3 regions of the Heliomicrobium sulfidophilum genome follow, and region 1 is predicted to be linked to each of the others. Evidence: riboswitches for the same ligand, from Rfam matches in the RefSeq annotation. Region 1 holds a riboswitch; each other region holds the start of a gene.
The links. A riboswitch is a leader RNA that binds a small molecule or an ion and turns the genes downstream of it on or off. The one in region 1 is predicted to bind cyclic di-AMP.
Positions count from the first base shown of each region.

Region 2: another riboswitch for cyclic di-AMP. It lies ahead of AC0CW1_RS09220 (CBS domain-containing protein); the one in region 1 lies ahead of AC0CW1_RS03930 (cell wall hydrolase).
Region 3: another riboswitch for cyclic di-AMP. It lies ahead of AC0CW1_RS09125 (KamA family radical SAM protein); the one in region 1 lies ahead of AC0CW1_RS03930 (cell wall hydrolase).

Region 1 is NZ_JBVTZZ010000004.1:468,269-471,538, forward strand. Features, by position in the region: gene AC0CW1_RS03925 (sigma 54-interacting transcriptional regulator) at 1-1,203, opposite strand, end outside; cyclic di-AMP (ydaO/yuaA leader) riboswitch at 1,405-1,569, shown strand; gene AC0CW1_RS03930 (cell wall hydrolase) at 1,576-2,343, shown strand; gene bshC (bacillithiol biosynthesis cysteine-adding enzyme BshC) at 2,455-3,270, opposite strand, start outside.
Region 2 is NZ_JBVTZZ010000005.1:739,308-742,577, forward strand. Features, by position in the region: gene AC0CW1_RS09215 (HD-GYP domain-containing protein) at 1-1,045, opposite strand, end outside; cyclic di-AMP (ydaO/yuaA leader) riboswitch at 1,279-1,439, shown strand; gene AC0CW1_RS09220 (CBS domain-containing protein) at 1,452-1,892, shown strand; gene AC0CW1_RS09225 (MoaD-like domain-containing protein) at 2,006-2,260, opposite strand; gene AC0CW1_RS09230 (sigma-70 family RNA polymerase sigma factor) at 2,467-3,090, shown strand; gene AC0CW1_RS09235 (zf-HC2 domain-containing protein) at 3,095-3,270, shown strand, end outside.
Region 3 is NZ_JBVTZZ010000005.1:715,219-718,488, forward strand. Features, by position in the region: gene AC0CW1_RS09120 (HD-GYP domain-containing protein) at 1-204, shown strand, start outside; gene AC0CW1_RS09125 (KamA family radical SAM protein) at 277-1,992, opposite strand; cyclic di-AMP (ydaO/yuaA leader) riboswitch at 2,190-2,325, opposite strand; gene hcp (hydroxylamine reductase) at 2,469-3,270, opposite strand, start outside.

The DNA of each region.
Region 1 (3,270 bases):
GATCAGCCGCACATCGGCAGTGACCGGTCCATCCGGAGTGTCGACGAGGGGCAGTTGTCCTTGCAGCAGCCGGACCAGCCGGGCCTGCGCTGGAAGAGGCATGTCACCGATGTCGGTGATGTGCAACGTGCCCCGGTGGGCCAGGGCATACTTGCCCGATGACGCCGACGCCGGCGCCTCTCCCATGGCGCCGAACAGTTCGATCTCCAGCGCTTCCGGTCCCAGGCCACTGCAACTGATCTGGATGAAGGGTCCCTCTTTCCGATTTGACTCGATGTGAATGGCGTGAGACAGCAGTTGTTTGCCTGTGCCGCTCTCTCCCCGGAGCAGGACCGTTGAATCGGTCCGGGCCACCCGCCGGGCCGTTTCTTTGATCATCCGGATGGCATAGCTGGTCCCGACAACGGCCTCAAAGCTGTAGCGAGCGCCCCGGAACTTTTGCAACTCAACCTTGTAGTAGTTCAACTCCTTTTGCAGGGTATTGATCTTCGAGGCCAGGGCGTTTAGTTCGTTCACGTTTTTGAACATGATCTTGCCGACAGCCCCAACCACCTGTCCATCTTTGACGATGGGGATGCGCATGGCGATGTAGTCATGGACGCCGGTATGCTGCAGGTCGCCCACTTCCGGCTGTCCTGTCTGTAAGACGATGTGCATGCGCGTCCCCTCGACCATGTCGGCCACATGGCGACCCAGCAGGTCGGACTCGCGAAATCCCAGGAAGTTGCAGTAGGCCTGATTGACCATGGTGATCACGCCCTCGGCGTTGACGACGATGATACCGTCATAAGCGGCCTCTAAAATCGTCTCCAGGGTGCCCTTCAGTTCTTTCACGCGGTTGAGTTCTTCCACGACCGATTCCAATTCGGTCACGTCTTGTAAAATGGCTACGGCGCCGACGAGTCGCTGTTTGCGCAGGATGGGGGTCAGGTTGACGAAAAAGATCCGCTCCTGGTACTTGAAGCGCAAGCCGGTCAGGGGTTGGCCTGTTTGAATCGTCTCGCGCAGACGGCATCTGGGAATGACAGCCTCGATCGGCAGACCGATGACATGGCGGGCCTCTTTGCCAAAGGCGCGGGAGGCGGCCTTGTTGAAGACGCGCACCAGTCCCTCATGGTCTGTGGCGATAATCGGGTTGTGGGAAGCATTAATGATAGCCACCCAGTTGAACAACTGGGTGACGATTTCATCTCGTTGTTGCACAAGGCACACCTCCTTTTCGTATTTTTCTGATATTTCTACATATTGGGCAATTTTCCTTCTGAACTGCCATATTCTTTGGACACAGTGTCTACATTGCTGTCACGGGGTCGAAGGAGTTGGCAAACCGTCCAGACTCTTCCGCTGGAGGAAGAATGATCGTCATGACAGGGCCTGTCCAGGTCGGTATAATTGCGGAGAATCAAAAATAAAGCGCCGAATCCCCAAAGGGGGTACGGAGGAACCGCGACCATCACTGGTCGTTCCGCAGTCGCTTGCCGACTGCGAGGGGTGAATCTTCTTCGGAAGAGGGCCAACCTTTCTGGCCCAACCCGTCAGCTAACTCCGAAGGCGTAGGAAAGGATGATTGCTTTCATGGTCTTCCGTCGTTCCTGGCTGCGCGCCGGGATGCTGTCGGCAGCTTTTACCCTCCTGCTCTGGGGAGGCGCCGCTGTAACCCCGGCCCATGCATGGCAGTACACAACCCAACCGGGTGACAGCTTCTATTCGTTGGGACAGCGCTTCGGTCTTCCCTGGACCCTGATTCAGAGCGCCAACAAGGTCGATCCCAGCAACCTGACCTCCGGCAAAGTGCTGAACATCCCTGACGTTTTTACCTACACCGTCAAATCGGGCGACAGTCTCTTTCTAATCGCCAACCGTTTCGGCTCCTCCACTTGGGCCATTAAGGAACTGAACCGACTGACCGCTGATGAGATTCGTCCTGATCAGGTCCTCAAGGTGCCCACAGGGATCGGCCGTCAAAACCAGAGCGCGAACAGCGGCGTCAGCCAATCTGACGTGGACCTGCTGGCCCGGTTGATCGAGGCGGAAGCCTCCGGAGAGCCCTATGAAGGCATGGTGTCCGTCGGCGCCGTCGTGCTCAACCGGACAAAGAGCGGCAAGTTCCCTGCCTCTGTCGCTGGCGTCATCTATGATCCCTGGCAGTTCACACCAGTGAAAAACGGGATGATTAACCGCCCGGCGAGCACCCTCTCCCAAAAGGCGGCTCAGGATGCGCTGGCTGGCTGGGATCCCTCCAAAGGCGCCCTCTTCTTCTTCAATCCCGGCAAATCTTCCGATGGCTGGATGCGCAATCGGGTGATCACCACCAAGATCGGCAACCATCTCTTCGCTATGTAATTTGAATGCTAACTTGATATAAAAAATTAAAAAGTATATAGAGAGGCCGCGCCGGATGTTTTTGAATGACCGGTGCGGCTTTTTTCCTTCTCTTCGATCAGCACCGATAAGTCAGAACCGGATCAGACAATGGGAGTCGAGCCATTCGACAGGCGTCTCCAGGAGCGTTTCGATGAGGGTGGAGCCGTATTTTAACAGGTAGGGATAGATGTTGTAGACCCGCTCCTGCGGAGCGCCCGGCCAGAGGTGTTGTTCCAACTTTCGGAAGTGACTCCGCGTGTCCTGGCAGCGCTGGCGGTGACGGTGCTCGACCTTCTGGCGCAGGAAGCGCGCCTGGGCAATGACGCGAGCCAGGTTCTCTTCGGCCAGTTTTTCCGTCTGGCGGTCCCAGTTAGCGATGCGCTCAATAGCCGGCAGGTAAGCCTCCCGGACTCTCGATTCCAGGCGCTCAAAGAGATCGTCGATGCCCAGTTCGTCCTGGGCGGCCAATTCTTCTTTCAATCGTTTTTCGAGCATTGAGGGAACTTCGGCGAAGGACAGGTCGTAGCGATGGAACAGCTTCTCTACAAATCCCTCCACGAGGGTAGCGCTCAGCCGGGGAACGATGGGCGGCATTCCCATATCCATGGCCCTATAGACATCACGGTAGGCGGCGAAGTAAGCGATCTCGCCGGGGCCGGCCACATAGGCGACCGTGGGCAGGAGCGTATCCTGCAAAAGCGGGCGTGTGACCACATTGGCGGAAAAATGCGCTGGCTCACGACGGGCCAGATCGAGCAGTTCATCGCGGGTGAAGGCGACATCAGCGCCCCGGAGCCGGAAACCTGCTCCGTCATGGACCAGGGGCAACCGGCGGCCCTCATGAAAGAAAAAGAGGTTCGTCTCTTCTGGGCCCTTTTCCACCTGAGGCGTGTACCCCAGTTCCCG
Region 2 (3,270 bases), on a different contig from region 1:
GGTGGGGGCTGACCAATTTGCGCCCGTCTATCGTCTCTGTCACCAGCACCGTCGGCTGCATGGGCGAGTCCTCGTAGAACTGCACCACATAGCCCTCCTCGCCGGTGGAGAGACGCACCCGCGTGTTCAGCATCAGATCGCGGAGCCGGTCGATGAAGACGAAGAGGATGTGCTTGTCGAGGTGGTCCCGGGCGCTGGAACTCATGATGTTGACGGCGTTGATGTGATCAAGCCGCCCCCGGTAGGAACGGTTCGTCGTCAAAGCCGAGTAGACATCGGCGACAGCGACGATGCGGGCAAAGAGGTGGATCTGGGCGTAGCGCAGGCCGTTGGGATAGCCTTTGCCGTTGCACCACTCCTGGTGCTGGAGGATGCAGGCCATCTGCTCCTCGGGCAGGCGGACGCCGCTCTCCTGAAAGACCTTCATCCCCGCCTCGGGGTGGGAGCGGATGAGAGTAAATTCTTCGTCGGTCAGCTTGCCCTGCTTGTTCAGGATCGCGTCGGGGATGTAGATCTTGCCGATGTCGTGAAGGATGGCGCCGACAGCCAGGCTCTCCAACTCCGCTTTCGAGAGGCCCAGGCTCATGCCGATCATCGTGCTGAGCAGGCAGACGTCGACGGAATGATGGAGCGTATAATCATCGGTATCCCACAGTCGCGACAGGCGCAGACCGATCTTCTCATCACGGGCGATGGCAGAGACGATCTCCATCGTGGTGTCGCGAATGGCGTTTTCATTGAAGCCATGTCCCTCGCGCATGTCGAGAAAGACATCGCGCACCGTCTCAATGGACTGTTGGAACAGAACCTGTTCCTGTCCCACTTTTTTCAAAGATTCGTACTGCATCTCCAGGCCGGAAACCTTCGGCTTCTGTCCCGTCAAGATGCCGATCTCTTCCCATTTGAGGATCTGCCGGTAAATCGCGTCGGTGAGCAGCGTACCCTTGGGGATCAACAGCCGCCCGTCGACGGTGAAGACGTCGTCAGCTAGCGTATCCCCGACGGCATACTGTTCGGAGACTTTACCCGATCGCGCCGAAAACAATTACGCCCGCCCCCATTTCAGTCCCATTTTCATTCGATGAATTTTCGACGGCGCCGCCTTATTTTCCTCTGAAATAAAAAACAAAACCTTAACATAAAAACGTTAGCAATCATAAGAGAATTCCCTGCTAACGCCCCCCTGCGCCCGAATCGGGGGTTTTACAAAGGGGGCGAGGCAGTGTATGATTCCTTTGTAAGAACGGTTCCAAGGCGAATCCAGAAAATAGTCTTAATTTTCACAAATCGCTGAGTTCCCGGGCAGGGAAGCGGGGGAACCAACCGTAGCGGATAACACCGCCACTTCTGGGGTGAGTCCTGGGCCTCCGACGCTCAGGTAGGGCAACTCCGCCGCCCGAACCCGACAGCTAACCTCGTAAGCGTCGCTGGAGAAAGGAAGATTACCCGACGTGAACATCGCATTTTTTCTCATCCCGAAAAAAGATGTCATCCACCTCCCCATCCACTCTACCATGCGGCAGGCTGCCGAGAAGATGGAATACCACCGCTACACCGCCGTTCCCCTCATCGACAGCCAGGGCCGTTACGTGGGCACCTTGACCGAAGGCGATCTCCTCTGGAAGCTGAAGAATACGCCTGGATTGAGCTTCGACACCATGCACAAGGTCTCCCTCATCGATGTGCCGCAGCGGATGAACATCAAGCCTGTCCACATCTATGCAGAGATGGAGGAACTGATCTCCCTGGCCAGTGAACAGAACTTTGTCCCTGTCCTTGATGACCGCGGCGTCTTCATCGGTATCGTTCGTCGTCGTGAGATCATTGAATACTGCGCCGGCCTGTTGCAGGCGGGACGGTCGACCGTCCGGGTTGCCGCCAACGGGGGCTGACCGAGAATTCGCCTGCGAGTGATGACAACCCGTGGGATATTAATCAATAAGATAGTCACCTTTATCTGAGATAAACACCCGCGCCGTGAAAGAGAGGCTGCGGGTGTTGCTTTTTACCCTCCCCGCAACGTCTTCAGCCGAAACCTCGCCAAGAAACGCTCAAAGACATCCGGTTCGGCCCGGACGGTCACCACGATCTCGGGCAGGCGGAAGGCGCCGATGGAGACCTTCCGTTCCGCCCCCAAATCAACGCGCCAACCCTCTCCCTCGAAGCGCCCCGGCGACTGCTCCACACCGCCCAGTTCGATCAGGGCTTCTCCCAACTCCTTGCGCGTGATCGAACGCATCCGCATCTCTTTTTCCAGCATGGCCCATCCTCCGTTCCTATGTGATCATCCCAAACCTTTCCGGCTTGTCCGATTGCCCCGCTTCTTGTTATTGTAATCTTTGACGCGAACTCTTGCCAACGAGGTTCCCCTCATTATAAAACACTTTTCCCCGAGCCCCGAAAACCTTCCCTTCAGAAAAACAATGCCTGGCCTGTCACCTTTTCTCCCCCGGCGCCGTCTCTAAGATGGAAACCCAAAAGGGACCGTTGCGCAACGGCTATAAGGGGGCGAAGACCATCGACGGCCATCCCATCGCCATTTCAACTCCGATGTACGGTGAAAATATGGAACAGCGCTTTCAACAACTGTATCGGGAGATGGCGCCCAAGCTGGGCCGCCAGGCCGCCTTCCTTTTGGGGGACCCTGCCGCTGGAGAGGATCTCGTCCAGGAAGCCTTCCTGCGGCTGCATCGAACCGGTCTTGACACGGTGGAGCACCCTGCCGCATGGCTGAGCAAGGTGATCAGCAACCTCTGCTATAGCCACCTGCGCAGCGAAGGGAGCCGCCGGCAGCGCGAGGAAAAGGTCTTTCTCCTAGCCTCTGCTGAGACGGCGGCCACAGCCGCCCTGTCCGCCGAGCAGGTGGTCCTGGAACGGGAGGAGGCGCGCCTCACCCGCCTGGCCTTGGACCGCTTGCAGCCACGAGACCGCCTCGTCCTGCTGCTCAAGTTCTCCGGATTCAGTTACGACGAGATCGCCGTTGCCGCCGAGATCGGTCGCAGTTCCGTGGGAACAGTGCTCATCCGGGCCCGCGAGCGATTCAAAAAAGCCTATGAACTACTCCGCAACCAGCCGCTCAAAGGGGGGTGATCCGATGAACTGCCGTGATCAAGGAACCTGGCAGGCTTATCTGGACAACGAAGTAACCGCTGATGAAAAAGCAGAACTGCAACGCCACCTGGACACCTGCGCCCCTTGTTCCGCCACACTGGCTGAACTGACCGAACTGGAGCAATGGTCCGACCGGCGGGTGACCGCCTACGCCAAGGC
Region 3 (3,270 bases), on a different contig from region 1:
GGCGATATCGGCGTCGTCGTCGACGTGAATAAGGCGTTCCAAAGCCGCCCTGTCGTCCGTCTCCTCTACGGCGCTGACGGAATCCCCTTAAAGCGGCCCTATGAGATGGACCTGACCCGGCACCTAACCGTCTTCGTCGACAAAGTGCTCTTTGAAGAACATGTGCGGGAATTGACGGCCCCCCACTACCAGGAAGCGAAATAACGAAAACAGCGAAGAGCCCCGGCGTTATCCGCCGGGGCTCTCTCGTTAGAGGGCCTGTCATTCAAGTGCGGCTTAATAGTAATACCAGATGCTCTGATACGCCTGGGGATCCTCGCCGCGCTGGGCCATCGCGTGCAAAAAATCCTGGATCGCCACGTCGGTAAAGAGGAAGGGCTGCGGATCGGAGGGCATATCCCAAGGGTAAAATTCGTAGATCCGCCGCCCCTCGCTGTCGACCATGATCACCTCATGGTCCTGGCCGGCGCGCAGGTAGTTTTTGCCGAGGCGGGGGATGTTGAAGACGGCTTCGTCGGAACGGACCAGGCCGGGCATGAGCCGCGCCTCTTCGGCCTGCTCCTGAAGGAGGCGGGCGATGGGGACCCGGTAAGCGCGCGTTTCCTCTTTGCCCTTGGCGTTGAAGGTGTAATAGGGGTCGACGCCGATCAGGCGCAAGAGCCGGCGCAGCGCCACCATCTCAAAGCGCCGGGCGTTTTCCAGCGTAAAGACGCCCTGGTTGTAGATGGGCAGGCCGCGCCGCCGCAAGCGCTGAACGGCTTCGGCCGCCTCAGGCGTCACCTCGTAGGGGTGTTCAAAGTGGGTCATGACGACCACTTCCCGCCGCCCCGGGATCCGGTATGACACCAGCAGATCAGCGAAGGCGTCGGTGATGCGCATGGGGAGGACGACGGGGGTGCGGGTGCCGATGCGGATGCGCCGGACATGATCGAAGGCGCTGACGGCGTCGAGCACCCGCTTGAGCGCCCCGTCCGACATGATGCCGGGATCGCCGCCGGTGATCAGCACCTCCTCCACCTCCGGATGGTGGCGGAACCAGGCCAGGGCCTTGCTCATCTTGTCGTCCGGGGCGGCCGCCGTCGGCGAGAGGACATCATCGATCTCCCAGTTGCGCTGGCAGTAGACGCAGATCTGGGCGCAGGTGTTGTAGGGCTTCAGGATGGCGATCATGGGGTAGCGGCGGGTGACGAGCCGTTCCGGCGACGTGTCGCCTTCCCCCATAAAGTCAAAATTCTTCGAGGGATCCCCTCGCCCCGCCAGCATGCCCTCCACATAATCCATTGGCGGCAGCACCTGGGCCCGGACGGCATGGTCAAAACGCCGGTGCGGTTCCCGGTCCATCAGCATGACGTAGTAAGGAGTGACCCCGAAGGCGAGCCCTTCGGCGCGCGCCTGTTCGATGGCTGCCCGCTCCTCATCGGTAAGATCGACCAGATCCTGCAAAGAAGCGGCGTCGCAGATGACCTGACGGCACTGCCAGCGCCAGTCATTCCACTCCTCCATCGTCGCCCCGAAATGCTCCAGGAAACGACGGCGGTTGGTTTGCCGCCGCTCGATCACATCGTCGCGCAACCCGTGGGCGAACCGGTCCACCTGTTCCTGCACCATGAGGCCCAGTCTGCTCAGGCGAGCGTCCCGCCCCAGCGCTGGCGTCGGTTGCGACTCATAGAGCCCCGTCTTTTCCTTCATCGCCAAAAAGAGATGGCGCATCTCCTCCACAAAAGCCTCTGTGGCGGAAACCGGCTCCCCGTGGGCCAACTGGTGGAGGATTTTCAGAGCGCTTTCATGGGTCAGTTCCTCGTTGCGGCGGGCAAAGATGTTTTTCAATACCTGGATCGCCTTGCGGCTGAGCGCCCGTTCCACTGGCGCCACCAGCGCCCGGGAATGAAGCACTTTTCGTTCAAAGTCGACCAAGTAGTTAAAGGCCCTCTCCCTGGCCTCTTCGAGGGTGCGGCTGTGGCAGAGCAGTTCGAAGAAAATCGGGTTCGCCACCCAAAAACGCTCCAATGCCCGCAGGAAATTGCCCTTACAGGCAACTTCAGGGGGCCACAAGGCAGCCCTGTGATCCATCGTGCCATTCTCCTCCTTGTTGTCAGTTTTAAAGATAAAAAAGCCCTCGGCCTGGAAGAGCCGGGGCTTTAATGCGCAATGAAATAAGAGCCTGAACAAATGATGCAGACTGTTGCGCCCCAACGTACCATCCACGCTGACGAAGTTAGCTGACGGATTCGGGTGGATTGCTCACCCTACCGGCCTGGCGGCCGGATTCACCCCAAAAATTGGTTCCCCCGCTCCCTGGTGCCAGGAATTAAGCGTTCTCGTGGGCGTATGTTGTTGTATCGTATACAGTATATCAAGGTTTTCCAAGGAAGTACACAACTTTCCCCAAAAAAGGGTAAAGCGTCCCCTTTTGGCAAGAGGGCCGCTTTTGTTCCAGTTGGGGCACAATATCTGAATCGCTATGCTACTTACTCGCCGAGCATCTTCTTGAGGTCTTCTTCGACGTTGCCGATCAGGTTCAGGCCGAAGTTTTTCACGAGCACATCAACCACATTGGCCGTCAGGAATTCGGGCGCCCGGCCGCCCAGGTAGATGTTTTTCACGCCGAGGCTGAAGAGGCCGAGGAGGATGGCGCAAGCCTTCTGCTCAAACCAACTGAGCACGATCGACAGGGGCAGGTCGTTGACGCTGCAGCCAAAGGCGTCCGCCAGGGCCAGGGCGATCTTGACAGCCGAACCGGAGTTGTTGCACTGACCGAGATCGATGTAGCGGGGGATGCCGTCGATGTCGCCGAAGTCGATGTCATTGAAGCGGTACTTGCCGCAGGAGGTGGTGATGATCACGCAGTCCTTGGGCACCGCCAGTGCAAGTTCGCGGTAGTATTCCTGCTCCTTGATCGGGGCGTCGCAACCGGCGATGACGAAGAAGCGGCGGATCTTGCCGGCCTTGACGGCTTCGATGATCTGCGGCGCCAGGGCCAGCACGTTCTCATGGTGGAAACCGGTCGTCATCGTCTTGTCCGACGCCCAGTTGGCTTCCGGCAGGGAAAGGGCTTTTTCAATCAGCGCCGAGAAGTCGTCGTTGACGATCTTCGGCACGCCTTCCAAGCCGGCGCAGCCGTAGGTCCACATGCGGTCGCTGTAGGAACCGCGAATCGGCATGACACAGTTGGTCGTTCCCAGGATGGCGCCGGGGAAGGACTCAAAGAGCTTGCGCTGGTCGTGCCAGGCTTTGCCCGCATTGCCCTTCAGGTGAGGGTATTTTTGCAGT